4 regions of the Guptibacillus sedimenti genome follow, and region 1 is predicted to be linked to each of the others. Evidence: riboswitches for the same ligand, from Rfam matches in the RefSeq annotation. Region 1 holds a riboswitch; each other region holds the start of a gene.

The links. Region 1 has a riboswitch for cyclic di-GMP ahead of PQ578_RS09755 (HD-GYP domain-containing protein). Riboswitches for the same ligand answer to the same signal wherever they lie in the genome.
Region 2: it holds a riboswitch for cyclic di-GMP, as region 1 does, so the genes downstream of both, PQ578_RS01210 (anti-repressor SinI family protein) here and PQ578_RS09755 (HD-GYP domain-containing protein) in region 1, are expected to answer to the same signal.
Region 3: it holds a riboswitch for cyclic di-GMP, as region 1 does, so the genes downstream of both, PQ578_RS16270 (anti-repressor SinI family protein) here and PQ578_RS09755 (HD-GYP domain-containing protein) in region 1, are expected to answer to the same signal.
Region 4: it holds a riboswitch for cyclic di-GMP, as region 1 does, so the genes downstream of both, PQ578_RS18315 (amidase) here and PQ578_RS09755 (HD-GYP domain-containing protein) in region 1, are expected to answer to the same signal.

What each region holds. Positions count from the first base shown of each region.
Region 1 covers NZ_JAQQWV010000002.1:278,784-286,587, reverse strand. Annotated here, with positions in the region: gene PQ578_RS09775 (CBO0543 family protein) at 27-581, shown strand; gene PQ578_RS09770 (STM3941 family protein) at 614-1,159, opposite strand; gene PQ578_RS09765 (GerAB/ArcD/ProY family transporter) at 1,338-2,444, shown strand; gene PQ578_RS22415 (M23 family metallopeptidase) at 2,460-2,744, opposite strand; cyclic di-GMP riboswitch class II at 3,054-3,136, shown strand; gene PQ578_RS09755 (HD-GYP domain-containing protein) at 3,148-3,786, shown strand; gene sda (sporulation histidine kinase inhibitor Sda) at 3,844-4,011, shown strand; gene PQ578_RS09745 (aldo/keto reductase) at 4,183-5,025, shown strand; gene PQ578_RS09740 (GNAT family N-acetyltransferase) at 5,154-5,684, shown strand; gene PQ578_RS09735 (2'-5' RNA ligase family protein) at 5,763-6,314, opposite strand; gene PQ578_RS09730 (GNAT family N-acetyltransferase) at 6,384-6,866, opposite strand; gene PQ578_RS09725 (DUF3784 domain-containing protein) at 6,934-7,221, opposite strand; gene PQ578_RS09720 (DUF4181 domain-containing protein) at 7,259-7,675, opposite strand.
Region 2 covers NZ_JAQQWV010000001.1:222,175-229,978, reverse strand. Annotated here, with positions in the region: gene gloA2 (SMU1112c/YaeR family gloxylase I-like metalloprotein) at 1-112, opposite strand, end outside; gene PQ578_RS01220 (SDR family oxidoreductase) at 187-954, opposite strand; gene PQ578_RS01215 (hypothetical protein) at 1,043-1,336, opposite strand; cyclic di-GMP riboswitch class I at 1,563-1,660, shown strand; gene PQ578_RS01210 (anti-repressor SinI family protein) at 1,683-1,802, shown strand; gene PQ578_RS01205 (helix-turn-helix domain-containing protein) at 1,915-2,250, shown strand; gene PQ578_RS01200 (hypothetical protein) at 2,371-2,634, opposite strand; gene PQ578_RS01195 (anti-repressor SinI family protein) at 2,647-2,769, opposite strand; gene PQ578_RS01190 (helix-turn-helix domain-containing protein) at 3,079-3,420, shown strand; gene PQ578_RS01185 (hypothetical protein) at 3,456-3,629, opposite strand; gene fabZ (3-hydroxyacyl-ACP dehydratase FabZ) at 3,861-4,283, opposite strand; gene PQ578_RS01175 (DNA-directed RNA polymerase subunit beta) at 4,302-4,586, opposite strand; gene PQ578_RS01170 (rod shape-determining protein) at 4,623-5,624, opposite strand; gene spoIIID (sporulation transcriptional regulator SpoIIID) at 5,764-6,036, opposite strand; gene PQ578_RS01160 (sodium:solute symporter family protein) at 6,366-7,804, opposite strand, start outside.
Region 3 covers NZ_JAQQWV010000003.1:370,355-378,158, reverse strand. Annotated here, with positions in the region: gene egtB (ergothioneine biosynthesis protein EgtB) at 49-1,335, shown strand; gene PQ578_RS16280 (thioredoxin family protein) at 1,495-1,815, shown strand; gene PQ578_RS16275 (hypothetical protein) at 1,848-2,078, opposite strand; cyclic di-GMP riboswitch class I at 2,363-2,451, shown strand; gene PQ578_RS16270 (anti-repressor SinI family protein) at 2,476-2,628, shown strand; gene PQ578_RS16265 (glycine--tRNA ligase) at 2,958-4,340, shown strand; gene PQ578_RS16260 (HAD-IA family hydrolase) at 4,401-4,970, shown strand; gene PQ578_RS16255 (MFS transporter) at 5,045-6,457, shown strand; gene gltC (glutamate biosynthesis transcriptional regulator GltC) at 6,545-7,450, opposite strand; gene gltB (glutamate synthase large subunit) at 7,628-7,804, shown strand, end outside.
Region 4 covers NZ_JAQQWV010000005.1:69,396-77,199, reverse strand. Annotated here, with positions in the region: gene PQ578_RS18335 (DedA family protein) at 1-88, shown strand, start outside; gene PQ578_RS18330 (AhpC/TSA family protein) at 247-669, shown strand; gene PQ578_RS18325 (globin family protein) at 743-2,086, opposite strand; gene PQ578_RS18320 (HelD family protein) at 2,306-4,411, shown strand; cyclic di-GMP riboswitch class I at 4,543-4,629, shown strand; gene PQ578_RS18315 (amidase) at 4,668-5,570, shown strand; gene PQ578_RS18310 (YwbE family protein) at 5,618-5,809, opposite strand; gene ytzI (YtzI protein) at 5,787-5,960, opposite strand; gene PQ578_RS18300 (lmo0954 family membrane protein) at 6,156-6,488, shown strand; gene PQ578_RS18295 (PspA/IM30 family protein) at 6,511-7,149, shown strand; gene liaF (cell wall-active antibiotics response protein LiaF) at 7,257-7,804, shown strand, end outside.

The DNA of each region.
Region 1 (7,804 bases):
TACTACCCATTAAAGGAGGTATTTACATGGATCGCCAACAACAATTTGATCATATACTTTCATTAAAAAAACAACTTGAAGCGGCTTCTATCGATTACTGGCATCAGTTCTCCAATTATACGACGTGGCAATTCTGGACCATACTTGCAATGCTACTCGTCCCTCTCATTGTATTGTATTTCTTCATCGATCGTAAAAACATCTTCCTTCTTGGGTTTTTTGGCTTTTCGATTCACGTCATCGCTGCCTATCTTGACTCACTAGGGGTTAGAAAGTCCTGGTGGGATTATCCTTATATCGCAATCCCACAACTCCCTTCAAGCGTTAGCATCGATGCTTCATTCATACCCGTTTATTTTATTTTGCTTTACCAATGGTGCTTAAATAAGGAGAAAAACTACTGGCTGTATGGTACGCTTTCTGCCATTGCGTTCACATTTATCTTTAAACCGCTTTTAATTGGACTACACCTTTTTGAACTGTATACAAATTGGTTCGTCCTTTTAGCGGCCTACTTATTTGTCGTTTATGCCGCCAAACTAATCACCAATCTTTTTATTAAGATGTCGGAAAGGGCATAATGAGCTCTAGAAAAAAGGCAAAAGTGAGTCCTTTATTTAAGCGCTCCGTTCGTCTTAGAACTCTCACTTGGATGTGTTTCAACGATTCGTTTTTCCAATTCTTCAATAAGAAGGTTCTTTTGTTTTAAATGAGAAAGAACAATATTATATTGAGGATAGCCCATTCTTACATTCATTCTAGATAGCTTTTTCATCTTATTTGGCATTAACTTTGCATAGCGTTCTTCCTCCTTTAAGACAAGCCCATGAAAAGAATTGCTATGCATGCGATACGGGATAAACCCCTCAATGTCTTCCCATCGAATGTTTATTTTCTCTGTTGGAAGCACATACAGTTCCAAATCCTCAGGGGTTAGGGTTACATGGGGGTGTCCTGTGGCGACTTTTTTAGCATACATTGTGAGAATAAACAGGAAAAAACCACCACAAAGTAGCATAATGAGAGCGATTAAAATGCTACCTTCTTGAAATAAAGTATATGAAAAATACCCACCCGCCCCTACGAACAACAAGCACCCGACCATTAATAAGATTAATTTTCTTTTTGATTCGTAGAACTTCATCACCGTTTCTTCCACTCCTCTTCCCCTTTTACAAGTTAAAATTCCCTATTTAATTCCCTGGTTCCACCAATTTAAATCCATTATTTTCAATATCGTATAATCTTTCCAAATCAGCGTGGGAAAAGCCTTTTCTTCTCATTGCATTTTTTTAACTATGCTGGAGATAGTAGTAATAACCGCGGGACGATCGGAGATGGCAGTGGAGATGAAAACGAGTAAGCAAATTAATTCAGTTCAATTTCTCTTTATCATTTTCCAGACCCAGGTGGGTGTAGGTATTCTTTCCTTACCCCAGACACTCTACTCCACAGCTGGAAAAGATGGATGGATCGCAATTATACTTGCTAGTATAGGGTTTCAAGCCGTTATTTTCATTCTGTACTTTTTAAGTAAACGATTTCCTACCTTATCGCTCTATGAGTATGCACCAAAAATCATGGGACGATTGATCGGCACAATGATTTCGATCGGTTACATTTTATTTGCGGGATTAACGGCAATCCTCGTGCTCCAACTATTTCAAATAAGTATTAACACTTGGATTCTGCCTCGAACTCCTTCAATCGTAATCCTTTCTCTCCTATCAATCTCAGGTGCCTATCTTGTCCTAGGAAGAGTAAAAGTGCTCGGTCGATTCAATCAATTCGTTACGATCTTAGTTATCCCTCTCATTATTATGATTCTAGTCGCCTTAAGGCAATCCGATATACGATACATCCTACCCATTGGGGAGCACGGATTACGTCCGATTCTAAAAGCCACACCTGAAGGATTCTTTTCCATGATTGGTTTTGAGATGGCTTTATTTGTTTTTCCTTATTTACAAAACAAAGGAAAAGAAGCGCTCGTTAGTTTAACGCTCTCCAACGTAGCGGTGACGTGCTTTTACTGCCTAATTACGATTGCCACATACGTGTATTTTAGCCCAAGGCAGTTTGAAACGATTCAAGATCCAACCGTTTATATGTTAAAAGGAATCTCTTTTCTTATCATTGATCGGATTGATCTGCTATTTCTATCGATTTGGACCGTATCCGTCTTAACCTCGTTTGGATCGTATTTGTACATTTCTTCTGAGGGGATCAAGACGCTTACGAAACGTAAGAGAGCAACGTGGCCAATTATCATAACAACCTTTCTCATACTGACAATTTCACTTGTTCCTCATGACATGTTCACCATTGAAACCCTATCAAACTTTCATGCCACTGCAAGTTATTTTTTTGTATTTGGACTTCCACTACTTTTGTTAATCATTAGCACAATAAGAAAAACAGAGCTTAAGGATAAACCTCAGTAAGCTCTGTTTCACGATCTAATTACAGTTATAAGCTTTTAATCTTTGCCCAACGTAGATTTGATTCGGGTTTGAAATATTGTTCAGTGAAGCAAGGTAGTTCGTTGTTAAACCATATTTAGAGGCAATCTCTGATAGAGTGTCACCATACTTCACCGTATAATAAACCGGTCCAAAACATCCAGCTGGTGCATTGACTACAGGCCCTTTAGCTTCAACTGTAGGGGTACCTACCTGTGCTGCTCCAGCTAACAATCCAACTGAGACAAATGAAATGGTTGCGAATTTTGCAAGTTTCTTCATGTTACTCCTCCTCGATATGTATTTTTCTCATCTGATTTTCACCAAATGAGTGCACTAACATCATATCTTTAAAATGGATAATTTTGTATTGGGAAATAAAGTATATTTAATTAAAGAAATGCTTCTGTTTTATTTCTTTGTTGCCCAATAGGATTAAAGGTCGCTATAAAGAAGACCTGATTTTCTAGGTAACCAGCTGCTTTAACCTTTTGTATAAAATCGTGCATAAAACTATTAACAAACCCGCCTTTTTATGGTATTGATTAGATAAGAAATTAGAGTTCCGTAAATTTCAGAGGAACACAACACTAACAAAGAGAATGCGATGAACTATCATTTTAGCCTGGGCACTTGAATGATAGGGAGCAAGTAGTGCAACCGGCTCCTCAAAAGGAGAATGAACATGAAAAAGTGTACATTGCACGGGCACGCTCATTTATTTTCTTATCAATCACTGCAATTGATGGAACTTCTCCGTCGTCACGACCCTCCTTCCTTCCATCACTCCGTTCAATCCACAAGTTATTATATTGATTTTTGTTTGCACTACAATCTTCACTCCCTATTGAAACCGATCATCCTTCAGTCCGTTCTTTTACATGACATAGGAATGCTACTTGTTTCAAAAGAGATTCTTCAACAGAATGGACCACTCACTCTTTCTGAGAAAAGCGAGCTGGAACAACACCCAGAACTTGGCATAGAGATTTTAAGTGACTATCCAGAAATTGATTTCGAGCCTTCCTTGATCTTACATCATCACGAAAATAGTGACGGAACAGGATATCCTGATCATATGTTGAAGGAACAGCTGCCGTTTGCCGTAAATCTCCTTCGTGTGATTGATAGCTATTCCGCTATGACAATGGACCGACCTTATCGTCCAAAGCGATCAGATCAGGCCGCCATCTATGAACTTAAGAAAGATCGAAATCTGTATGATGCTCGATGCACTTTCTTGTTTGTTGCCTATATGGAAAAGCGATTAAAAGGGAAAAAGATTCTGCTTCATTATTTTGATTATGTACCCCATCAAAAATGAAAAGCAGCATATCCTTTATCGTTTCAGCTACAACAACAAATTAGGGAGGTCATCAGAATGATGTTTCTCACAAATCAGGAGTTGTTCATTGCCTATTGTGATGCGTATAAGCTTCAACTTGATCAAGCGTTTATCGAAATGTTAACTTCTGAAATTTATCGCAGGGGGCTAACTCCTCCTGATCCCCATATAGATTGTTATGAAAAAGCGAGAATGATTCGATAGGTCGCCGTAACTTAAAAGAGCTTACTCTCTTTTCGTAAGCTCTTTTATGGTGTGATAAAACCATTCCCAATTATTTTATTTGAAAATGAATTGATCACGCTTACATAAGTTTACATTTTCTAGAACGAGGTACTAGTTTAAAGAACGTACTCCAGAAAGGAATGAGTTTGGATGAAGAAATCAATTCCAGAAATCACGTTGAATGATGGCCTTACTTTACCTGCGATTGGATTTGGAACTTACAAATTAAACGGAAATCATGGTGCAACAGGCATCACAAGTGCGATTGATGTTGGCTACCGCCTCATTGATACCGCGTATAATTATGAGAATGAAGGAACGGTTGGCGAAGCCATTCGTCGCAGTACAGTTCCAAGAAACGAATTACGCATCACATCGAAACTACCAGGTCGATATCAGGAATATGAAAAAGCGGTAACGGCTATTCAAGAATCACTGTATCGTGCGAATTTAGATTACTACGATTTGTACCTCATCCACTGGCCAAATCCGAAACAAGGTCATTTTGTGGAAGCATGGCAAGCTTTAATAGATGCAAAAAAATGGGGCTTGATCCGCTCCATTGGCGTATGTAATTTCCTCCCTGAACACTTAGAACAATTGGAAAAGGAAACAGGCGTTAAGCCAAGCATCAATCAAATCGAATTGCATCCGTTCTTTAACCAAGAAGAACAAAGAAGATGGCACGAACAAAACAACATTAAAACGGAATCCTGGAGCCCACTTGCTCGGGTGAATGACATTTTAGAAAATGAAACGATCACAAAAATCGCAGAACAGCACCACAAGTCCGTGTCCCAAATCATTTTACGCTGGCACTACCAATTAGGTTCCATTCCAATCCCTAAATCTTCGTCTCCAGAACGCCAGCGTGAAAACCTCTCCATTTTCGATTTCGAATTAGATGAAACTGAAATGGCCATGATGGCTGAATTAACGCGTCCAAATGGTCGCATCAATGATCAAGATCCGGCTACTTACGAAGAATTTTAAAGAAATAGGAAGAGGATAGCCACTCGGCTATCCTCTTTGTTAGATAACAAACCTTGTTTCATCCTTCACAAAAAGACATGCGAATTCATTTCAATATGCTATATTTAGTGCAAAAGGAGTGAAGATTAATGGACACGATAAGGGTTTTACAATCGATTGATTTTGAAGATTCAATCCTTGATTCTTTTGAACGTAAACAAGAAACAACACAGGTACTAGTTGTTGAATCGAACAGGTTAAACGAAAAGGAGGATCGATTTGAGGACGATTGGACAATTGAGAGAAAACGAGAAATTGTGAATCACTTCAAGTCAACCATCACTTGTGGCGGGGCTGTCATTGTAGCTGAACAAGGGAACAAAGTCCTTGCCTTCGCTGTTATTGAAGCTGAGACATTTGGAGAGCGCTCAACTTATCGTGAACTTTCTTACGTCCATACTTCATTACCCTATAGAGGAATGGGAATCGGCCACAGACTATTTGTCAAAGCGAAAGACATTGCAAAGCAATTGGGCGTAGAAAAGTTGTATATTGGTGCTCACCCCTCTGTTGAAACGCAGCGCTTTTACAAAAGGATGGGATGCATTATTGCTAAAGAAATGAATCGTGAAATCTATGAACGAGAAATGCGTGATATTCAATTAGAAATCACTTTATAGCACGTTTGAACTACGGCCCTATTAGATCTTTTATTAAGCAAGTAACGCTTCTAATCTCTGAGTTATAAAGTTTATCTTCTACCTTAATCGCTTGGAGTAGATGATCGGAGCCTCCATTCCTTCTTCACTTTCATCGATTCGTTCAATCAACGCTACCTCTTCAATCCTGCCATAAATCGTATCACTATGATCAAAGCAATATTGATAAACTTTTGCTAGTTCTTCTGAAGATAAATCATTTGCTAATGTACAATGAGGAATCCATTTACCCGGTAAATATAACGGATTGGCACTCCCATTAAAGCGTTCGAAATGATGATGATGCGCGGAATGAAGGGAGAGTAAATTCTCCGTTACGGTAGGTGTTAGAAAGATCGTTCCATAGTTTAAGAACGAACTAATCGTATTAAACGTAAGCTCCACCTTCTCTACCTCTTCATAAAAGGCATCGATTTTTCTTATGTATTCTTCCTTATCTAACTCCTCATAACTTGCGAGCGTGATGTGTGGTCTACCGTCCTTCACTTCATCGATATAGTAGGAAAGAGATTGCTCCTTAAGCTCCTGCCATATTGCTTTCACCTGCGCCTCAGTCTGTTCATCAAAAAGGGCTATGAACCAATACATCATTAGCCGCCTTTCTCCTTCTTATTTTTTTCTTATTATCCTCTCTTCCCTTTAACATAATTATTGAACCTTTCATGGACGACAAAGTTGAAACACCGACTGCTCTTCCCCAAATCGTTCAAGCTGTCCTACACAAGTCATTCCTACTTTTTGTAACAGACGACAAGATGACGTATTCTGCGTTTGTGTCTCTGCCACGATTTCATCTAAATTTAATTCGTTAAATCCATACTCGATAACGTCTGTCACAACTTCCCCCGCATACCCATGGCCCCAAAACTCCGGAAGAAATTGATACCCTACTTCTGTTTTCACCCCATCACGATACGTATCAAGAAAAACGATACCGATAAATTCCTTTGAATTCCTTAGGAAAACAGTCCAATAGGAAGACGTTTTTTGCGAGTTAATCATGCTGTTAAACCCTTGTTCAAATGTTTCATCATCAACGGTTCCACCTAAATACTTTCGAACTTGTTCACTCTTATACAATCTTTTAACATGTTGCTTATCCGTTTCCAAAAATAACCGTAGCTCACATCTTACTGTGTTCATGCATTCTCCTCCTAATTTATTCCCCTAAATAAATACCCACTTAGTCATCAAGTGGGTATGCGACAACCTATGAATCAAGTAACCTTCGATTAATCAAAACCGCAACAACTCCAAACAAAATCACCATTGTTACGACGATGATCGTACCTTCATTAGCAAAATCGACTACGCTAAGGATGATCGTAAGTAAACCTAACGGAACAAAAAACAGCAAGCCGACAAGCGTGCCTAATAGGGATTTGTTTTTCACCATCTTTTCATTAAAACCTGCCAGTAACCACGTTTGTTTCTTCACCCCCACCAAATAAGAAACGATTAAGAGAGCGATCCCGATGATGAATAAACCGACATCCATATTGAATCCTCCTTTTTCCACATGTTTTTCGACTATTTCACAAGAGCCAAAAGAAGTTGGTTCGAAACAATGAAAGTAAAAAAGCAACGATTATTCCAAGTTGAAAAAGCGTAAAAAGATAATCATTTTTATTCTCTGCGTACAGTTTCTCCATAATCGCTCTTGCGGTTTCCAGTACAATGATAAACACAAACATGATGATGTGAGTCTGAAGATACCAGAGCGGTTCTAATGGAATACGCTCTATATTAATAAATAAACTACTAATCAATAGCAGCATGAAACTAATCCGAATCGCCCAGTCAATTTTTCGATGTGTGCCATTCACATGGTTATAAGAAAACATGCTTTTCTTTTCAACCTTAAGCCACTTCCGTAAAGCTTTGTTCAAATAGTAGAGGCCCAGACAGAAAGCAGACAGGACCAATATAACGGTGATCCAAAAAGTCTCCAATAGTGAGCTCCTTTCAAACAATGGTTCATCTGAAGCCTATTAGCCCAAATAATTTAAAGTACCGTACGGGATTTAGAACAGCATCCTAACACCGTTCCCTTCGCGATTTTACATAAAATGTTTTTTCTT
Region 2 (7,804 bases), on a different contig from region 1:
GATACGTTTCTTCGATGATTGATAATCCCAGCGTATTCGTATAAAAATGCTTTGATCGTTCGTAATCCGAACAAATAATGGCCACATGATGGACTTTTGTAAACAATTTGATCACCTCTCTTCCACGATAGTCTCGAGATGTTCTAACGTCAATAAGAAAACCTGACTCACGGCCAGGTTTTTAGTTTATAACAGCGATTCTGCTCCATCAACAAACATCGCTGTGCCTGTAACATGACTGGATGCTTCAGAAGCTAAAAAGTAAACCACATCCGCTACTTGTTCTGGAGAGCCTGGCTTTTGCTCAAGAGGATGACTTCCTTCAGGATATTCGACCGGGATTTCGATGTCTTCCACACTTTCTTTTTTATCGGTATTCTGATCAATGTTTGTTTCAATCGCACCAGGACAAATCGCGTTAACGCGAATGCGATACTGAGCCAGTTCAAGCGCAGCCATTTTCATAAAAGCCACTTGTCCTGCTTTGGACGTACTGTAGGCCGACATGCCAAAGTTTGAAAAAGTGCGATTGCCATTAATGGAGCTTGTAATAATTATGCTACCTCCGTTTTCTTTCATATAAGGAATCGTGTGCTTGACCATTAAAAACGTACTTCGCAAGTTTGTTTCAATCGTTTGATCCCACTCCTCTACCTTCATTTCTTCAATTGGATTGAGCGTTCCGTTAATCCCGGCATTATTAAAAAGAATATCAACGCGTCCCCATTCGCTCACAACTTGCTTTAATCCGTATGTAACCCGTTCTTCGTCGGAAACGTCCACATCAAGTACGAATGCTTCACCTCCGTCATTAATAATTTCTTCCTTCACTTGTTCTGCCCGACTTTCTTTTAAATCAAATAAACAAACGCGAATCCCTTCTTTCGCCATTCGCTTAGCTGTCGCTTCTCCAATGCCAGAACCTCCACCTGTAATCACTGCCACCTTGTTCATGTTCATAACCTCCTTTTTTCTGCCTATTCCCGCTGCTACATTTTTTTAGACCGTTTTTTGAAAATAAAAAGAGACCTGCATAGGCCTCTTATTGCTGATCTTCCGTTTCATCATTCGGCTGTTTCTCGGCGTCGTCCATATCGCCTTCCTCCATATTGCCATCTTCATCTTGATCGCCTTCTTGTTTCCCATTCTGATTCATCGTGTCGTCATCTTCTTCATCAATTGTTCCATCGTCTTCATTCACATTCTCTTCATCCTCAGGCGTATTCTCCTGCATTTCTGGATCTTCAACAGGACCTTCTTCTTCATTTGCATTGGAGCATGCTGCTATGTTCAATGCAAGTAAACAAGTAACTAATGATAACACCCACTTTTTCAAAATAACTCCTCCTTGTAGCCGTAATAGTGGTATTTTTGCCATCTCTTTGAAAAATATGTATCCATGAAACCACCGGCTGCAGATGAGGATAAATTAAGCTGCTTTTTTACAAAAATAGTCATAAATAATTGTTATTTTTTACAATTTTCTACACCTTTCGTAGGTTAAATGTCCTATGATGAAAGTAGTTATTTTCGTTAGCATTCGTTAATCGTACAACGTATCCTCCAGAAAAGGGCAACTATTTTTGAAAAAAAGTAGACGCAAAGTAAACAGATCTAAGGAAGTTGTTATTGGAGCTTCTATGATGGCTGAACTACCTGGAATGAGTTGAAGGAGGAGTTACATGGGCGTACATACGGAGGAAAAACTTGATGAAGAATGGGTTGCACTAATCATTGAAGCGAAAGAACTTGGCATGGATATTAACGAAATTAAATCATTTCTTCATCAAAATGGAAAGTAACTCTAACGAAAGCGGCATCGCATTATGCCGCTTTCGTTCTATTTACGGAACAAAAACATACTGGTATAATTAATAATAGAAAGAATTTTGTCGAAGCATCGGAGGGATGAACGTGATCGGGGAAGAAGTTAAAAAGTATCGTTTACGCAAAGGATTATCACTTTCAGAATTAGCAGAACGCGCCAACGTCGCGAAATCGTATTTAAGTTCCATTGAACGAAATATACAATCAAATCCCTCTATTCAATTTCTAGATAAAATTTCAAATGTACTGGATGTTTCAGTCGAAGTACTTCTTCAAGGGGATGATCCCATTCATCAAAGTGAATTAGACGCTGAATGGAAGAAGTTAGTGAAAGAAGCGATGGAATCAGGTGTTAGTAAAGATCAATTCAAGGAATTTCTTGAATTTAATAAATGGCGCGCAAAGCAGGGGCCTCATCAATAAAGTGTCATGCAAGAGCCGACACCTTTTGGTAGGCTCTTATTTCATTTACAAATAAGGTCACGCTAGTACAAATCTAGAGAGTAAACCGGGGAAGCTTGATTAAATCTTATGGTCCTTTTCTTACTCATTATGAGGCGAAATGGTTTGGTTTTTAATAATTTCACTTAGTTCCTCATACATCTTTTGTTCATCCTCGATCAGTCCCTTGATGTCCTGATCTTTATTTTCGAGACTGTGAATTTTCTCTAGAATAAAAGGCAGATCACAGTTGCCTTTATATTCATCGTTAATGTAGAGCTTGGCGATTTGTTCATCAACCGCTATCACTTTGATTCTTTTCCCTAGTATATAGGATACAAACGTCCCCTCACCTAATTTAATCACCATCATTCCTCCTTACTTTTTTGAGGAATTGATTAAAAACCGCTTCACTTCCTCCTTAGACAAACCTATATTTCTTGCGATTGACATAAGGGTCACCCAATCCTGATCCAATTTTTCGTCAGTATACGTTCTCATTCCCCATCCCCCTTATCAAATTCAGCAATTACCGACACTAATAAAGAACGTTTTGTTCTTTATTTAGAATGTACATCTAATATAGTCTTATTTTGGAAGATTAAAAAGAGTGAAAATTCATTATATTAAGCTGTATTTTTGGATAAACTTGCTATTTTCTAACAAATCCTCTACTATTCTTAATTTTTCACAATTTTATCTTTCATTCTCTCTTTCATTTATAAAATCTATGACTATTGTTCTGTTTACAGAACAATGCGTTCTTGATAAAATTAACTCATTAAATAATGATAAAGTCGAGGTAAAGGGATGATCGGTGAAAAAATTAAACTTTATCGGAATCGAATGGGATTGTCTTTGACAGAATTAGCAAAGCGGGCAGGGGTAGCAAAGTCCTATCTAAGTTCCATCGAGCGAAATCAACAGGCAAATCCTTCTATTCAATTTCTTGAAAAAATCGCAGCGGAACTTAAAGTGCCGATTGAGGTATTCATTCTTGAAGAAGATTATGAGGAACCTGTACTTGATACAGAATGGAAAGAATTGATTGAAGAGGCCATGCGCTCTGGCATTACAAAAGAAGACTTTGCGGATTATTTAGAGTTTAAAAAGTGGCAATTGCATCACGGAAAAAGCGAGCCGGAAAAATAGAAACTCCTGTCCAGGATGGACAGGAGAGAAAGTTCTTATTCAGCAGAGTTCTCGGAGTTTTCGTTAGCTGCGGGCTCTTCGGTGTTACTTCCATTGTTCATAGAGTTGTTGCCGTTTTCTGAATCATTTTCACCGCTGTTACACGCTGTGATTAACATAACAGCTACTAACGAAGTTGCAATTTTGAGCATGAATTTCTTGTTATTCATTTCCAAAATTCCTCCCTGAACTCGATAAGTTTTTACCGCTATTTAACGGTTGAGTAAATCATATCAGGTCCAAAAGGGAAAATGTTGAAATTTACATAGTCTCTATGATGGTTTTACAATACGGATAAGTGCTTAACATGCCAACAATAATTCCGTTCCGGGTCTAAAAATGAATCCTCCCTTCTTGTGTCAAAATACTGACACAAGAAGGGAGGATTCGCTCTTTTATACTTACTTAAGGGCAAACATAATTTCAGCTTCAGCAGCAACTTCACCATCAACAGTGGCTGTTGCTTTTCCTTTACCAATCGGTCCTTTAATGCGGATGATTTCCACTTCAAGACGAAGCTGATCACCTGGTTTCACTTGTCTTTTAAATCGGCATTTATCAATGCCTGTAAAGAAAGCAAGCTTCCCCTGGTTTTCTTCTTTCTTAAGCATCGCCACTGCCCCTACTTGAGCAAGTGCTTCTACAATCAAAACTCCTGGCATAACCGGGTAGTCCGGAAAATGGCCATTAAAGAATTCTTCATTTGCTGTCACGTTCTTAATACCGACCGCACGTACTTCTTCTTCTACTTCAAGAATTCGATCAACAAGAAGGAAAGGGTAGCGATGCGGGATAATCTTTTTTATTTCCTGACTATCTAACATATCTTATTCTCCTATCTGTTACTCTTCTTTTTTAACAATATCACTTATCTTCACCCAGGTGCTCTTTTTAAACACATCGCCAGGGCTACCATCACCAATTACACCGTAACCGATCATCGCCCCTGCAAGAAGGGATGCCATAAGCAAGAGGGCAACGAGAAGAAGGCGTAGCCAAATGGGGATTAACCGCACCTTTGGCTTACGCTCTTGCTCGTCGTGATTCTTATTCGTTTGTGCGGCCTCTTTATTAAGAGTGACTTTTTCTTCAGAGGACTGGTTCACCTTTTCATGGTTGTTCGCCATTATGATTACACCCTTACGAATAGTTTCGGTTCAAATTTAGATTAATTTTTTCTTAGCAATCTTGTCAATATGTTCAAGCATAAGGCCTGTCCCTTTTGCAACACAGCTCATTGGCTCTTCTGCTACGAGAACTGGAACCATAAGCTCCTCAGCAAATAGCTGATCGATCCCGTGAAGTAGTGCGCCTCCACCTGTCATAATGACACCACGGTCGATAATATCCGCTGAAAGCTCAGGAGGTGTACGTTCTAGAACGCTCTTAGCAGCCATCACCATGTGGGAGATTGGCTCTTGAAGTGCCTGCTGAATTTCATCAGATTTTACAGTGATTGTCCGTGGAAGTCCTGATACCATGTCTCGTCCACGAATATCAAGTTCTTCTTTCCGGCCGCCTGGAAATACCGTCGCTACATTGATCTTAATTTGTTCTGCTGTTCGCTCCCCGATGAGAAGCTTATACGTTTTCTTGATGTAATCCAGGATTTCGTAATCGAACTTGTCCCCTGCCATTTTAATGGAAGAGGCGGTGACAATATCGCCCATTGAAAGCACTGCGATATCTGTCGTTCCACCGCCAATGTCCACAACCATATTACCGCTTGGCTGAAAAATATCCATGCCAGCGCCAATTGCAGCTACTTTTGGTTCTTCTTCAAGAAATATTTGTTTCCCACCGCTTTTTTCAGCAGCTTCTTTAATCGCTTTCTTCTCAACAGATGTGATGTTCGTAGGCGTACAAATTAAAATACGCGGCTTTGATAGAAAGCTTTTTACATTAATTTTGTTCAAGAAATGTCTTAGCATCACTTCTGTAATATCGAAGTCTGCGATCACGCCATCTTTAAGTGGACGCGTTGCAACGATGTTTCCAGGAGTCCGGCCAACCATTTGTCTTGCTTCTTCACCAACAGCAAGCGCTCTTCCAGTACTCGTGTCTAGTGCTACAACAGACGGTTCATCTAAAACAATGCCTCTGCCTTTCACATAAATCAGTACGTTCGCCGTACCCAAATCGATCCCAATATCACGTGAAAACATGACGTATCCTCCCTGTATTCTAACACTCATCTATAGTTTCAGTACTAGTATGTTTAAACTACATATCCATTAGTATATTGTACCATAAATTAAGAAACAGGAAGAAAGTATTTAGAAAAAATTGTCGTTTTTAGGCGCATTATTTGACAGCTTCTTCTTTTTCCGTATCCTTTCTATATTTTATTCTCGTTGCTTCGCCGCCGCGGAGATGGCGTATCGATTTATGATACTCGAGAATGCCCTTCACCTCATTGGCGAGGTCCGGATTAATTTCAGGAAGTCGTTCTGTTAAATCCTTGTGAACAGTACTTTTAGAAACGCCAAATTCCTTTGCGATCACCCTCACCGTTTTCTTAGTCTCCACGATGTAATTTCCAATCTTGATGGTTCGCTCTTTGATGTAATCGTGCACACCACTCGCCTCCCTAAATTGGATGTGAGAGATGCGAAATGAGACTGATAAAGTGATCATGCTACGAAGCTCTAGTCATCAGGTGACCTACATGATGTCAGGAGTATTGCATGCAAGAATACTTCGAAGCCTTACCACAACTTCTCACCTCTGCCCCTCATTTACTAAGTTTTGTAACATTTTATTAAAGCAAAGGTGGTTATATTCCTAAAAGTCAAGAGGGACAAGGGATTTTATTTAAATATTCTTTTAAATGGACCATGTTGGTTTTTTTGTATGTTACGAAACAAGAAAAAAGAACCTCCAGTTTACAACCGGAGATTCTTCTTTTAGATAACCTCATCGTCTTTCCATACCTCTCCATCTCTGAATGTAAGCTGTTCAGGATACCTGAGATCCATCACTTCATTCTGAAGCTTCTCAGATGGTGGTTTTGTACTTAACGATACGATGACATTTGTTAAAATGGCTGACGTAGCACCGAAGATTCCTGCTCCAGTGTCAATAATGCCTAAAATCGTAAAGCCTCCGTACTTTGCAAGGAAAATGTACGTTAAGGTGACCAATAATCCTACGATCATCCCTGCAATGACACCTGGTGCATTCGCTCTCTTCCACCACACCCCGAGTATAAGTGCTGGAAAGAACGTTCCTGAAGCAAGTGCAAACGCCCAGGCTACAATTTGCGTGATCACTCCCGGTGGATTTAACGCCACGACTCCCGCTACAATCGTCGCAATCAAAATAGACCAGCGCGCAACAGACATCCGCTTCCGCTCCGTTGCCCTAGGATTAATGATGCGGTAGTAAATGTCATGAGAAAACGAAGAGGAAATTGCAATCAGTAACCCACCAGCCGTCGATAACGCAGCAGCCATCGCTCCTGCTGCGACGAGACCAATCACAAAAATGCCTAAGTCAGCAATTTCAGGTGTAGCCATAACCACAATGTCATTGCTGATCGCAATCTCTTGCCACTGGAGAATGCCATCTCCACTCGTATCAGCCATCGTTAGAAGTCCGGTATTCACCCATTTCTCCGTCCATGCAGGCAAAGAGTCGATCGGACTGCCTGCTACTTGTTTCATCAAAATAAAGCGAGAAAAAGCCGCATAGGCTGGAGCAGATAAATAGAGGAGACCGATAAAAAGTAGCGCCCATGCGCCGCTCCACCGTGCTGCTTTCATCGTAGATACGGTATAAAAGCGAACGATAACGTGCGGCAACCCAGCTGTTCCAGCCATTAAACTAAACATAAGGGCAATAAACTGCCACTTTGACGCTGATTCGAACGGTGCAAAATACTCAGAGATTCCGAGCTCTCGATCTAATTCACCAAGTTCTGATACGACATTCCCATAGCTTAGCCACGGAATCGGGTTATTCGTAATTTGAAGTGACATGAAAATAACGGGTATTAAGTAGGCAAGAATTAAAATAATATACTGCGCCACCTGGGTCCACGTAATTCCTTTCATCCCCCCAAATGTCGCATAGATCGCGATAATAACGACTCCTATCATAACGCCCACTTTGGCATCTACTTCAAACAGTCTTCCAATTACCACGCCTGACCCTGCTAACTGACCAATCGAATAGGTGAAGCTAATAATGATTGTTGCAATGGCTGCGATAACTAAGGCTGTTTTGCTTTGAAAACGATCGCCAATAAATTCCGGAACCGTGTAACGCCCGTATTTCCGCAATTGCGGCGCTAACAGAAAGGTTAACAGCAAATACCCTCCTGTCCACCCCATAATATAAGCAA
Region 3 (7,804 bases), on a different contig from region 1:
GGTAAATTTTTGTGTTAATAAATTATAGAAATTACTAGGGAGGAACATATGGTACAACATTCGATTCAGTTAAGCGAATTACGAGAACAATTGCTTCATTCCTTTGAGGCTACACGCGCAATGACAAATACATTAGTGGAACCGCTTGAGACGGAGGATTTCACTATCCAATCAATTCCCGATGTAAGTCCTCCCAAATGGCATATGGCCCACACGACTTGGTTTTTTGAAACGTTTATTTTAAAACAGTATAAAGAAAATTATGAGTCTTTTCATAAAGAATTTGACTATTTATTTAACTCGTACTATGAAAGTGTTGGAAGTTACTTTCCGCGTCATTCAAGGGGATTATTAAGTAGACCAAGTATAGATAAAGTAAGAAGCTATCGTTCGGATATCAATGAAGAAATAGTGAACTTAATTCAACAACTCGATGAAGGACATCTTCATCAAGTTGCAGATCTCGTTGAAATTGGACTAAATCATGAACAGCAACACCAAGAACTTTTAATGACAGATATTAAATATAATTTCTCCGTTAATCCGTTGTACCCTGTATACCGTCCACTTGATGACGAACCTACAGCAAAAGCGACACCGTTAGAATGGGTGTCATTCGAGGGTGGACTTATTGAAACGGGTATGGATGAAGATGACGGCTTTTCTTTTGACAATGAACGACCAGTACATAAGGTATGGCTTGAACCATTTAAGTTAGCGACAAGAACTGTGACGAACGGAGAATACATGGAATTTATAAATGCTGGAGGCTATGACCAGGCTGCCTACTGGCTGTCTGATGGTTGGGCAACTGTGAAGAATGAAAATTGGAAAGCGCCATTGCATTGGATCGAAAAAGATGGTGAGTGGTATGTGTTTACACTTCATGGACTAGTGCCGATTAATAAAGAAGAGCCCGTTACCCACGTTAGCTATTACGAAGCCGAAGCCTATGCAAGTTTTGTAGGAAAGCGCCTACCTTCAGAATCAGAATGGGAAGTTGCAGTAAGGGATCAGCCGATCGCTGGTAATTTTGTAGAGGATGGTCACTATCATCCGGTTGCATCAGTGAAAGAAGAAGAAGGTAACATTAAAAAAGCTTATGGAGATGTATGGGAATGGACGAAAAGTCCTTATATGCCATATCCAGGTAATAAACCTCTTGAGGGTGCATTAGGTGAATATAATGCCAAATTCATGAGTAGCCAAATGATTTTACGAGGAGGATCATGCGTTACTTCGCAAACACATATCCGTCCGACATATCGTAATTTCTTTGGTCCTGAAAAACGCTGGCAATTTACAGGCATTCGTCTTGCAGATGACGTGGAATAACAGGGGGGATTTTAGCCTGATTTACTGAGTTTCTAGATATGATAGGATTCGACCTCTTGAAGCTTTAAGTTCTTAATGCTGAAATATCGTAATCTTCCTTACAGACATTAGAAGATTATTTCGATATAATTGTCACTGAAGATAAAGATAGAAGGAGCGATGGATGTGAAAAAAATAGAAACGGCTGATTCTTATCAGTCTTTCATTAACGATAAAGAGGTATCCATACTAAAATACGAAGCAAACTGGTGTCCTGATTGCAAACGTCTTGATTTTTTTATTGATGACATCATTAATGTTAATCAAGATAAGTCCTGGGCTCAAATTGACATTGAACAGTTTCCTGAAATTACAGAAGAAAATAATGTAATGGGTATTCCTAGCTTACTCGTTTATAAAGATGGGAAGAAAATTGGTCACTTGCATAGTGCAAATACAAAAAATCCCGATCAAGTGAAAGAATATCTAAGTCAGTTTTAATAATAAGAGAAGGTTGCATATGCAACCTTCTCTTATTTTGTAAGTACATATTCAACTGAGCCATCGTTAAGTGAATGAACGAAAGCAATTGAGTAGCCGATGCTAAGATAAATCGATAGCGTTTCGGTACATGAAGGATGGAGGGGCTCAGTTGGTGCGTAAAGACTTTTGTAGAGTGCAGTTGTTTGATTGGAGAATGGTGAACAGTGGAGAAGTACAACATGTTTTCCACTCCAAGCAGTCCCGATTTGATGTCGTCTCATGAAACTCTTCCTTTAGGGTATTTTTAGTTATTTTTCAATCACCTGCAAAAATGAGAAGCTACTCGATTTAGATGGAGAGATTCAATTTGTTGATAGGAGTATCATATGATTCATGCATGTTGAATGATATGATTACGACATTATTTTAAAAATATTTTGAATTTTTTCTACGTAGCTGGTATATTAGTAACATATACCGGCAAACTTCTATTGTAAATTTGTAAATTCTTTAAAAATATGTAGGTTTTCTAGGAAAATAGTCGGTGCATGTCATTTCTTAATTCTCCAGATAAGGGCAAACCATTCTAAAGAATGGGACGCAAAGACACAGGTCTAATGTTGGGTCACCAACGATGACGGCTGGTCCTCCTGGAAACCCGATAAGGAGGAGAAAAGAATGACCATGGCAGAGATTAAGCCTAAGAAAGTACTTGATCAAGAATGGGTTATTCTAATGAGGGCTGCCCGGGAGCTTGGGTTACAAAAGGAAGAGGTAAGGTCATTTCTAAGACAAGATAAAAAACCAACATCCACGAATGTACATAAATGATGAGCGACCAGTAAGGTCGTTTTTTTCTGGCTTAATCCTTGACTTTAGGTGAACATTTTTTGTATCATATGTCATATCAATCTCATACATAACCATACTAACTATGAAGGACAAATAGTAATCAGATAAACCTCATTGAAGCGATTCGGGGATGGTGCGAGCCCGAATAAGGTCTGATGAAACGGCGGTCTGGAGTTTACGTTCTGAAAGTGGATGCATGATATGCATCAACTAGGGTGGAACCGCGGGTGCATAAGCTCTCGTCCCTGGACATTTATTGTCCATGGAGCGAGAGCTTTTTATATTGATTGAAAAAAGGAGAGAATAACATGACAATTTCTATGGAACAGATCGTATCTGTATCAAAGCACAGAGGATTTATTTTTCCAGGGTCTGATATTTACGGAGGACTCGCAAATACGTGGGACTATGGTCCGCTTGGCGTAGAATTAAAAAACAATATTAAAGGAGCATGGTGGAAGAAATTTGTTCAAGAATCGCCATACAATAGTGGCCTAGATGCTGCCATATTGATGAACCCAAAAACTTGGGAAGCTTCTGGTCACCTAGGTAACTTTAATGATCCTTTAATTGATTGCAAAAGTTGTAAAACAAGACACCGTGCTGACAAGTTAATTGAAGACGCTCTATCAACAGAAGAAGATGAAATGATTGCTGACGGCCTTTCATTTGAAGAAATGGAACGACTTATTAAAAACAACAACATTACATGTCCCGAATGTGGTAGTGAAGACTTTACAGAAATACGACAGTTTGATTTAATGTTTAAAACACATCAGGGTGTAACGAAATCAAGCACAAATGAAATTTACCTTCGACCGGAAACGGCGCAGGGGATTTTTGTTAACTTTAAAAATGTACAACGTTCGATGCGTAAAAAAGTACCTTTTGGTATTGCGCAAATAGGAAAGAGCTTCCGAAACGAAATCACACCTGGTAACTTTACGTTCCGGACTCGCGAATTTGAACAAATGGAGCTTGAATTTTTCTGTAAACCTGGTGATGAACTAGAATGGCATGACTATTGGAAAGAGTATTGCAAAAACTGGTTGCTGAATCTTGGGGTAAGTGAGGATAGCATTCGATTACGTGAGCATGCGGAAGATGAGCTTTCACATTATAGTAATGCAACAACTGATATTGAGTATAAATTCCCGTTTGGCTGGGGTGAGCTATGGGGTGTTGCTTCAAGAACAGATTACGATCTGAAGCAGCATATGGAACACTCAAATGAAGATTTTACTTATCATGATCAGCAAACGGGTGAAAAGTATGTACCATATTGTATCGAGCCTTCACTCGGTGCAGATCGTGTGACGCTTGCCTTTTTGATTGAAGCATATGAAGAACAAGAGCTTGAAGATGGCACTTCAAGAAGTGTGATGCACTTCCATCCGGCGATTGCGCCATTTAAAGCAGCCGTCTTCCCACTTTCTAAAAAACTTTCTGAAGAAGCGCGTGCCGTTCATGCTGAGCTATCTAAATACTTTATGGTTGATTATGACGAAGCTGGTTCAATTGGTAAACGTTACCGTCGCCATGATGAAATTGGTACACCATACGCGATTACGTTTGATTTTGATTCTGTAGAAGATCAGCAAGTAACGATCCGTGATCGTGATACGATGGAACAAAAAAGAATGCCGATTTCAGAACTGAAAAGCTTTCTTGAAGAAAAAACACAATTTTAATTAAAGTAGCCGCTCGTGTACGAGCGGCTTTTCTTTACTAATGAGGAGAGTGAGTGAAAGGTGAGAATACTTTGGGATTTTGATGGGACATTATTTGATACATACCCAGCGTTTACAAAAGTGATGAAACAGTTAGTCTCCTCTGAGATATCGGAAGATGAGATATTAAGAGAGTTGAAAGTTTCCTTTCATCATGCAACAGAAGTGTTTCAATTAACTGAGGAGCAGATTACAGCATTTCGCAAAAAAGATAATGCCCTTTCACCTGACGACAAACCACCATTTAGAGGATTAAAAACGATTCTGGAAAAAGCCGAGTTAAATGTGATCATGACACATAAACCACGTGCTGAAGTAATTGCTATTTTAAAGCATTTTGATATGGAACATTATTTTGCTGATCTCGTAGCAGGTGACGATGGTTTTCCACGAAAGCCCGATCCTGCTTCGTACCATCATTTGAACGATCAATACCATTTGGACCTTGCAGTAGGGGATCGTCTGCTGGATATTCTTCCTGCAAAAGAAGTTGGAATGAAAACATGTCTCTTTCAAAATGACTCTCCAGGAGCCGATTTTTATGTGACAAATTATCATGATCTAAATGAAATGCTTTGGCCTTCTAATTAATAATAATCAAGTAGTTGATCCCCCTTGTGTTCATATGTGATAATACACATATGAACACAAGGGGGATGTTTTGGTTGGATAAAAAACTTCGGTTTATACTGATTACATTTTTGCTAGGTGTTTTTCTAGGTGCTCTTGATTCAGGCATCGTATCTCCTGCGTTAACCACTCTTATAGAAGATCTAGGAATTGACTTAAAATGGACGGTTTGGGTAGTAACGATTTATACGCTTGTCTATGCAGTAAGCATGCCAATTGTAGGGAAACTTGCTGATTTATTTGGGAGAAAGCGAATTTTCCTAACTGGTATTACGTTATTTGCCATTGGTTCTGTAATCGCTGGATTTAGTCAGTCACTTTCCTTTCTCCTTGTTGGTCGAGCGGTTCAAGCTCTCGGTGGTGGTGGCATTATCCCTATTGCAAATGCCGTAATCGGAAGCAGCTTTCCAAAGGAGAAACGGGGCATGGCACTCGGTTTTGTTGGAGCTATGTTTGGAATAGCGACGATTCTTGGACCAAATGTAGGAGGTTTTTTCGTTGCTCAGTTTAGTTGGAGATGGATATTCTTCATTAACGTCCCTATTGCACTTATTATCATCATAATGGGCTTAAAACTTCCCGATGATCGAAAAGAGACAAAAAAACCTTCACTTGATTGGGGCGGAGCTGGTGTATTATCTTTTGTTATCATAAGTCTTCTACTTGGATTAACGAATCTTGATACAAATGAATTTGCGCAGTCGATCCAATCGCTCATGGTTTGGCCGCTTTTACTAATTAGTGTTGTTTTTATTTATCCACTTATTCGAGTGGAAAAAGCTGCAAAAGACCCGATTCTTAAATTAAGTTACTTTAAAGACCGCAATATCGTGTTAGCTTTACTCATTTCAATGATTACAGGTATTGGCATAATTAGTATGATTTTTGTTCCTTCATTCTCAGAAATCATATTACTGCTGTCCAGAGGTCAAGGTGGGTACGTTATGACAATTCTGGCAGTAGCATCTGGTTTTGCTGCTCCTATAGGTGGAGTACTTCTCGACAAGTGGGGTGCAAAACAAGTTGTATTACTTGGCTTTTCATTAAGTCTTCTTGGTTCACTTTCTTTTGTTTATATAGCAGATGGATGGATCACACTATCTCTTGGGATGATTCTATCTGGTATAGGGATAGGATTCACTATGGGAACACCCTTAAATTATATTATTCTTGAGTTAACACCTGATCATGAAGCAGGATCAGCTCTATCTCTCGTAAGTTTGTTTAGATCGGTAGGTACTTCACTTGGCCCTGTTATTCTTGCTGGTTTTATCGCTATGTCAAGAGCAACATTTAGCGGAAGCAAAATGTCTGAAGCGATCAGAGATGTGATTTTATCCGGCTATCAACATATGTACCTTGCTGCCTCCGTTATTTTCTTGATTGGTCTTATACTCGGAGTCTTTCTGAAGATGCCTCCCAAGTCTTCCAACGTTCATAATTCATAGGAAATGGTAGGTTCGCTAGATTTTTTCCTTCATTAAAATAGCTTGCAAAAAGCCAGATCTGAACACGTATGCTCGATCTGGCTTTTTTTATTGCCCAAACCTGTTAAGAACTTCATAGAAGTGTTTAAGAAATTCGAAAAACTTTCTTTCTGAAGGGGCTAGTTCTCTTCCTTGAGGAATAATGACGCCCACAGTCCTTGTCACGTTTGGCTCTGATAATTCAATTTTTACTGTTTCACCAGGTAACTGTTCTGAAAGTGTTATTTCAGGTAAGAGACTTACACCTAATCCTGCTGCTACAAGCCCCTTAATCGTATCAATGTCTTCCCCTTCAAATGCAATTCGAGGTTTAAAACCAACCTGCTGACATGCTGATGTAACTAGATGATGAAGCGCATATCCTGAACGAAATAGAACAAAGGGTTCATTCTTCAATTGTCCTAGTCTCAACATTGGATAATCTGCTAACTCGTGTGAGATTGGTAAAAGAGCGAGTAGTTTTTCAGTGAAAAAAATGTGGCCTTCAACATCTGTTCGATCTTTTGGTACTGGAGATACGAACGCAATATCGATTTCTCCTTTGCTGACAGCGTCCGTTAGATCTTGCACAGATCCTTGCCTTAATTGAAATCCAACGCTTGGATGCTCTTTACGAAATGCTGATATAACAGTAGGTAGCGTTTTGGCGGCTAAACTGTTCGGAAAGCCGATGCGGATTGTTCCGGTGTCTGGATTTAGAAATTCGTAGACGGCTTGTCTCGCACGTTCAATTTCTGAAATGGCCGTCTCGGCGTGATCCATAAATATTTGTCCAACTTGAGTTAATTTTACGTTTCTCCCTTCCCGAATAAATAATTGTACGCCAAGTTCCGATTCAAGATTGGCAATTTGTCGACTTACAGCTGATTGAGCAACGTGAAGAGAAGTAGCTGCTGCTGTAACATGTTCTCTTTTTGCAACTTCCATAAAATAATATAACTGCCTAAGTTCCATAAAAAAGCAATCTCCCTTTTGATTCATATCAATAATAGATTAATTATATCTAAATTATATATTGGAAGCATTGGTTAAAGCAATGTACAATGAGTGTAGAATATTTAAACAATTTCGACGTTATGGCGTTAAAGCGAGAAACCATAATGAATTGGGATAAGAGCGAGGAGTGGGAATATGGATAGAACAAACTTTCCAGAGAAACAGGGATTATATGATCCAATTCATGAGCATGACGCTTGTGGCATCGGACTGATTGCCAATATAAATAATGTACCAGCGCATGACATTATTGAAAAAGGAGTCTATATGCTACGCCAGCTAGATCATCGCGGAGGGCAGGGAAGCGATCCT
Region 4 (7,804 bases), on a different contig from region 1:
TATTGGATTAATTGGGTATCACTACTATCAAAAAAGGTGTAAAATTGAACACAAGAAACAGGTAATCAACACAGATCAAACGTCATGACAAGTAAGGAGAGGTTACTAATGGATCAATTAACTTATCAACTTGAAATTCCAGAAAGTAAAAATGTTACGCTTGCAGAGTTTATACATCATAAGAAATCAATGGTTGTATTTGTACGTCATCTTGGCTGACCTGTTTGTCGAGCTTATCTTACGCAGTTGCGTAAGCGCGTAAATGAAATTGAGAAGGAAGGCTTTCAGATTTTAGCGATTGCGCCTTCTAATGGCAAATACATCGGTCAGTTCACAGAAGCTTTTGGAGAGTTTCCGTTTGTTATAGCGGGTGATCCGAAAAGAGAAGCCTATCGAGGGATGGGGCATCATACAATGCCAAAGTGGAAATTACTTGGACAAGCAGCCATTGGGTTCATCACTCGTAAGATGGATGGATTTATTCCAAAAGAGCAAAAGAAGAAAGACTTTGTTCTTAAATCAATGAAAACTCAAGATGTTTATATACAAGGTGGGACATGGATTTATGATGATAGCGGGAAGTTAATTTGGCATCATATTGATCAGTCACCGGAGGATCATGCAAAAATCGATGCTGTCATTGATGTGTTAAAAAAGCATAACGCATAGCAAAATCGCTTCTAACAATGTTAGAAGCGATTTTTACGTATCAATTTATTTTAGGTGGAATATGATAGGTGGATTACTGATTCACGACTTTTCTACGAATAGCAAATGCTGTTCCAGCTACAGCGAGGGAACCTACTGTAATCCAAAGAGCTGTTAGGTCAGATGACTGCTCACTTGCACCACCCATACCCGTTTTTGGCATATCGCCAGGCATGGCTTCTCCAGCGAACTTATCTGGCATTTGTTTCACAATCGCACCGCCTAGAGATTCACCTACACCAAACATGAACGCATACCCTTCACGGAATTGATCTGTAGAAGCTTTAAAATCACCAGACATATAGGATTCAAAAGATCCGACAACTTGTTTTTCATGAGCCATAAGTGCTTTAGTTGCAGCATCAGTCGGAAGGTTTTCTTCTGTTGCTGTTCCAAGGAAAGCACCGAAATTTTCAGGGAAAGTTGTTAATAGACGTTCTTTTGCCAATTTCATCGCTTCTTCGTCTTCAGAAAGAGAGGCAACGACAAGATCTGCTTGTGCAGCGATATGATCTTCCTGCCAGATTGTTTCAAACTGAGCTGCACCCTCATCTCCGTAGATAGAACCGATTGCAGCTTTAAAGTCAGCGGTGTTTCTGTCTTCTGCCCAGTTTACGAAGTCATAGTCTTCTGATTGATCATACCCTTTTTCAAGGCCAAGGGAAGAAAGAGCAAAGTGTTCAGACGCCAAACTGTTTAGCGTTGATCGCAAATCGGCAGCTGGTGTATCAGCTTTCGTGTTTTCGAATTTATCAGGCATCTGCGTTACGATCGCATTCGATAATGCTTTACTAATTGCAAACATATGCTTATGTCCTTCTCGGAATGTGGTATAAGCTTGTTCGTAATTTCCTTCTGTATACTCATCAAATGTTGTTAAAACTTGCTCTTCATGGACTTCTAAAACATCTTCAGCAGCGTCTTTTGGAAGATTTCCTTCAGTTGCTGTATCAAGGAAAGTGGAGAATTCATCAACAAATTCATCGACTTCTTTCTCAGCTTCTTTTCGAAGTTCTGCATCATCTTCTGTTGCCGCTTTTACGAAATCTGTGGAATAATCATTGTGCCCTCTAAAAATGTCCTCAAATTGTTGCGCGGCTTCATCGCCATAAACAGATGCGATCGCTGGTGTCATGTCAGCTGCGTTTTGGTCGAGTGCTTCTGTCACTTCTTCAGCATCCTCAGTGCCATCATACGATTTGGTCATGGACGTAACAGCTAGTACAAAATGTTCGGATAAGAGTTGATCAAGTGTGGCTCGTAGATCGGCAGCTGGTGTGCTTACTGTTGGTTCTGGGTCAGCTGCACCTGCAACTGTTGGAAACAATAGGGTTAGCCCTAGAGCCGGAACCATTAATTTTTTAAATGCTTTTTTCATGTTCATTTTTTTCTTCACGCTCCTCGTTTTTTTTACCGTTTATTTTGATTACATACAGCTAACGAAGTGAAAAAGAGTTTGGATCATTTTAAGAAATATTTTTTAGAAAAGGTCATATTTTTAAATTTTCCAAAAATAAATTGGTAGATAAACTGCACTTATGGTAGTATTAAACTTCTGTCTCAGTTAAAGGCAAATCTCAGAAGGAGGTAACTGATCTTGGATCATAAGAATCAAAGTGCCTATCGAAAAGAGAAGCAGCAACTCGATCAAATTGCTGCCGAGATTACAAAACAACAAAAAACATTGGAAGGGTATCCCCGGTATTCAGGTGATAATGTAACTGAACAGGCTCTTGAAAGCATTCGTGAGGAAAATCGTCAATCACTTGCTATCGCTGCTAAAGAACCGTATTTTGCGAGAATGGATTTTCAAGAAGATGAGAAGGCATCACGCGCCTACTACATTGGGAAGGTTGGCGTAGCAGATGGTGATTCACAGGATTCTCTAGTCATTGATTGGCGAGCGCCTCTTGCAAGTATGTTCTATGCCTTTACTGGTCCAGAAGAGGATGTTTATTATTTGTCTCCAGATGGCATGATTGAGGGGAATATCGAACTAAAAAGAAACATTGTGATTCGAGATAAAGAACTTCAGCGAGTGGTGGACACTTATGTAGAAGGAAGCGATGATTTAAGTGGATCAGATGAGTTTCTACTCTATCGCCTCAGTGAAAATAAAGACAATCGCCTTCGCGACATTGTTTCTACAATACAAGCAAAACAAAATGATATTATTCGTGCAGAACGATCGACGCCCTTAATCATTCAAGGTGCAGCAGGAAGCGGGAAAACAACTGTTGCCTTGCATCGGTTAGCTTACTTGTTGTACGAGTATCGAGATACGATACAAGCAGGAAGAATGATTATTTTTGCACCGAACCGAATGTTTCTTGACTATATTTCTGGTGTTCTTCCTGAGTTAGGGGTAGGAGGAATTCAACAATCGACTTTTACTGATTGGACATTAAGCATGATTGAGGAAAAAGTGAAATTAGATGCTACAGAAGACGACCTTCAAAAATGGTTTGCGAGGGAACGGCCAGATATGAACTTAGCTGGGGGGAGAGTGAAAGGTTCGACTCTCTTTAAAGATTGGATCGATAAAGCTCTTTTCTATTATAGCCAATCCGTGGAACCAGAAGGAGACTTCATTCCATTTGAAGGAAGTAAGCTGCCTGAAGTTAAAATTCAGCAGTGGCTAGAAGATCTCTCCGCATATCCTGTTGGACGAAAGCGTGATATGATCATGAATCGTTTTAAAGTCTGGATTAAAGATGAGGTTAAGGCAATTGAAGGGAGTCATTTACAAAAAGAGTACCGTAAAGTTGCGAATACACAGCTAAACCTATATTTTAAAAAATGGCCGAAGCAAACAGCGCTTTCTTTTTATAAGGCATTGTTTCAGGCAAATCCTCCAGAGTATGTTCCTAAAACCGAACGAACGCAACTAGTAGATGAAGGAATAATATTAGGAACATCTAAGCTATTAAAAAAGAAGAACGTATCCCCATCTGACCTTGCTCCTCTCCTCTATATTCAATTTAAGTTGAATGGTGTTCATAAAGACGATGTTTTTCAGCATATCGTGATAGATGAGGCACAGGACTTTTCTCCTTTTCAATTAGCTTTGTTGATGGAAGTGAATCGATCGCAATCATTTACGATCCTAGGCGATCTATCTCAGGGTATTCATGCCTATAAAGGGATTCATCAATGGCAGGAATTCAAAGACATCTTTCAGAAAAACGAGCTGTATATTGAACTAGAACAAAGCTATCGCTCTACATTAGAAATTATTGAATTTGCCAATGAAATTATTGCGCATGCTAACATACCTGTTCAACCTGCAGTCCCTGTATTTCGTAGTGGAGAGAGTGTTACCGTTCGTAAAATAGAGAAAGAAAGTTTATTCGACCGCTTGTTTGAAACAGCTCAGGAAATGAAAAGTCGAGGGATGAAAACGATTGCCATTGTTGGAAGAACTGAAGAAGAATGTGATCAGTTGTATCAAAAGTTTGCTAACGAGAAAGATGTCAATCTTCTTACAAAAGAAGATCGCTCATATGAAGGCGACATTTCCATAGTACCGATCTATCTAACGAAGGGTTTAGAATTCGATGGGGTTATCATAGCAAATGCGAATAAAGGAAATTACGGATCCAATGTGGAAGATGCAAAACTTTTATATGTGGGTTGTACGCGAGCATTGCACGAGCTCAAATTGTTTTATACAGAGGTTCCTTCAAAGCTGTTACCAAGTTAATCAAACGTTTGTTTAAGAAATAAGAGGCGGCATTCTTGAAGAATTAGATGCACAGTATGATTTAATATACGATAAAATTTAGCTAAACTCTCACGATCTCTCTACCGATAATAAAAGTAGTTGGAAGATAAAACTGAAAAAGGCAAACCTATTGAAAGGTAGGGACGCAAAGTTATGGGCCTGCCCGCATTAATGCGAATGGCTGCCAGACTGCCAGGGGTTGAGCTCTTGGTTCAGAAAAAAGGAGAGCACACATGTGAGGAATTTATCTGTTGCTAGCGTTATTCTCTTTTTTATACTGGCCTATGTTGTACAGTCAGTTGCACTGCCTGAAGGGAAAGCCGAGGCGAGCGAAATGGATCAAGCTCTTGCTACATGGATTTGGAATACAAGGGATATTGAAACAAAACCAGTAGAAGTTCTTCAATTTATGGAAGAGAAACAAGTAAGTGACGCCTACTTACAAATCAACCGCTCAATCGCACAATCTTCCTATCGCTCATTTATTGAAAAAGCGACAGCTAAAGGGATACGTGTTCATGCGCTTGATGGAGCGCCAAACTGGGCAACCATTAAAGGAGCTACGTATCAAAGTAACTTATTTAACTGGCTAGAAGCGTATCAAGCGAATGCAGCAGAGTACCAGAAATTTAGTGGTGTTCATCTTGATATTGAGCCTTATCTCCATTCAGGATGGACGAATAATTATCAAGACACAATCGCTTTTTATCAGGATCGGTTATTAAATGCAAAAGCACGAGCGGGGAGCATGAGTATCTTGTTCGGAGTCGACACACCGTTCTGGTTTGACGAGCAATCTTATCAAAATCGTTATGGATCTGGAAATTTAGCTGAATGGATTATTCAGACAGCAGATGTAATAACATTAATGGCTTACCGAGATTGTGCAGATGGAGGCAATGGAATTATTGCGCTTGTTCGTAATGAAATCGCATTTGCTGAAGAGCATCATAAAAAAGTCTCCATCGGAGTAGAGACGGGACAAACGTCAGAAGCTTCGTATATCTCATTTTTTGAAGAAGGAGAAGCGATCATGAATGATGAGCTTCTCAAAGTAAAAACAGCTTACGAGAATTCAACGGCTTTAGATGGTTTTTCCATACATTATCTTGATAGTTGGATGGCGTTAAAACCATAGAAATGCGAAACCCCCCGGACTTTATTCCGGGGGGTTTTTTACGATTATCACAAGATGGTTTTGACTCGACCAACCTGTCCATCTTCAAGACGTACTTTAATGCCGTGTGGATGAGTTGGAGATTTTGTTAAAATATCTTTTACAATCCCTCGCGTTGTTTTCCCTGAACGCTGGTCTTGTTTCAAGACGATATCAACGGTTTTTCCAGGCGCGATATTACTTCGGTTCTGTCCGTTCATGTTTCCCCTCTTTCTCTGTCTTCCGATGCTCATCTGGCAACGGATCGACAGTATGTTTGACACTGTACCCCTTTGATACAGCCATTCCAAAAGCAGCGGCAATGACAATCGTCATAATGATTACAACGATAATGGTCGTAATAATAACCATTCCCGAACTCCTTTCCGTGCTATCTGCTTTCACTTTACCATGATTCGTTTAGTTAAGATAGAACAGGCTTTAACCTATACTTGACACTATCTATGATTTAACTAGGTCTCAGGGCTTATGCAAAGATATAGCTTTAGCTCATTATGAAAGCTTATGGCAAAAGGTAGAATAAGGATATGAAAGGAGGCGACCTTGATGAAGAAAGCAGGTTTACTATTATTAGGGATCATTGCTGCGATTGTTTTACTAGCAAACCTTGGTTCACTAGTAGGAATGATCATAAGTCTAGGTATCTTATACGTTGCAGCAAAGAAATTTCTTAAATCAGACTCAACAACTGGAAAAGTCATCTGGGGAATTATAGGGATTATCGGTTTAAGCACGGCCGTGGCAAATATGCCAGCTATCCTAGGCCTGGTAGCGGTTTATGTTCTCTATGTTATTTATAAAAAATGGGATGAGCCGGGAGAGTCAGAGGATCCATTCACTAATTTTGAAAAGCAGTGGGATGAACTTAAACGAAGCTAAAATAAAAAGGAGAGAAAATGATATGGCGAATTTACTAACCCGCATCAAACATTCAATCGAAGCTGATTTTCATAATATGCTGGACCAGAAAGAACAAAAAAATCCACTCTCTTTGTTAAATCACTATCTCAGACAGTGCGAACAGGAAGTGGAGAAGGCGGGGAAACTCGTTGAACGACAGTCGGCACTTCTAGATGAGTTTAGAAGAGAACTTGTTAAAGCGAGAAGAAATGCAGAGAAACGTGCGGGACAAACTGTTCTAGCGAGTGAAGCTGGTGAAACGGATTTATACGAATTTGCTAAACAAGAGGAAGTTCAGTATGAAGAAAGAGCAGATCGGTTATCTCAATTAGTAGATGAAGCAGGACTTGAGTTGAAGCACCTTGAACAAAAACATGAGAAGATGAAGCATAAGCTGAAAGATATGTCACTCAAGAGAATGGAGTTGATGGGGAGAGAAAATATCGTAAGAGCCCATCACAAAATGGACGTGATTCTTGAAGAGCGTCATCATCACAACCAACCATTCCATCGCTTTGATGAGATGGAAAAGTATATTGAAAGACTTGAGAAAAAGGTGAATCGAGATTATTATGTTTCGAGCATGGATATGAAATTTCATGATTTAGAAAAAAAGACCAAAAAGCAAGAAACTCATTAAAACAATCAGAGGAATAATGGTATTCTAAAAGAGGCGCATGCGCCTCTTTTGGTCATGAGCGATTCAAGAATAATCAGATAAATGGATTTAGGAATGGAGGGACACCGATGTGGAGAAATTTAAATAGCGACACTGTTAAAGGGCTTCTTATTATTGGAGTCATTCTAATATTACTAGAAGTTTCTTTAAATGGTGGCCTTCTATTCTTGTTAATCGTTTCCGGTGTATTGATTTACATGGGAAGAAAGCGTTTGCCACGAACTTCCGGAAAGGTGTTTATGGGAGGCGGTATTTTCTTTTTTGTTACAACCATTATGAACATGGTTGTTGTTAAATTTTTTCTACTCGTATTGTTAGTATATCTTGGGTTTCAACTCTATCAGTCAAAACAAAAACCTAAGAAAATCCGTCCCGTATTAGAAAAGCCAGAGCAGATGGAAGAAGATCTTGTGCAACATGAGACGATTTTTCAAAACAGATGGGTAGGAAAACAAAGGACACATGAACATGTGTATGAATGGAATGATGTGAATATCCAGGCTGGCTTTGGAGAAACGGTTATTGACTTAAGCTATACGGTCCTTCCGAAGGGCGAATCGATTATTATGATTCGTAACATCGTGGGCAAAATTCAAATTCTTGTTCCGTACGAGCT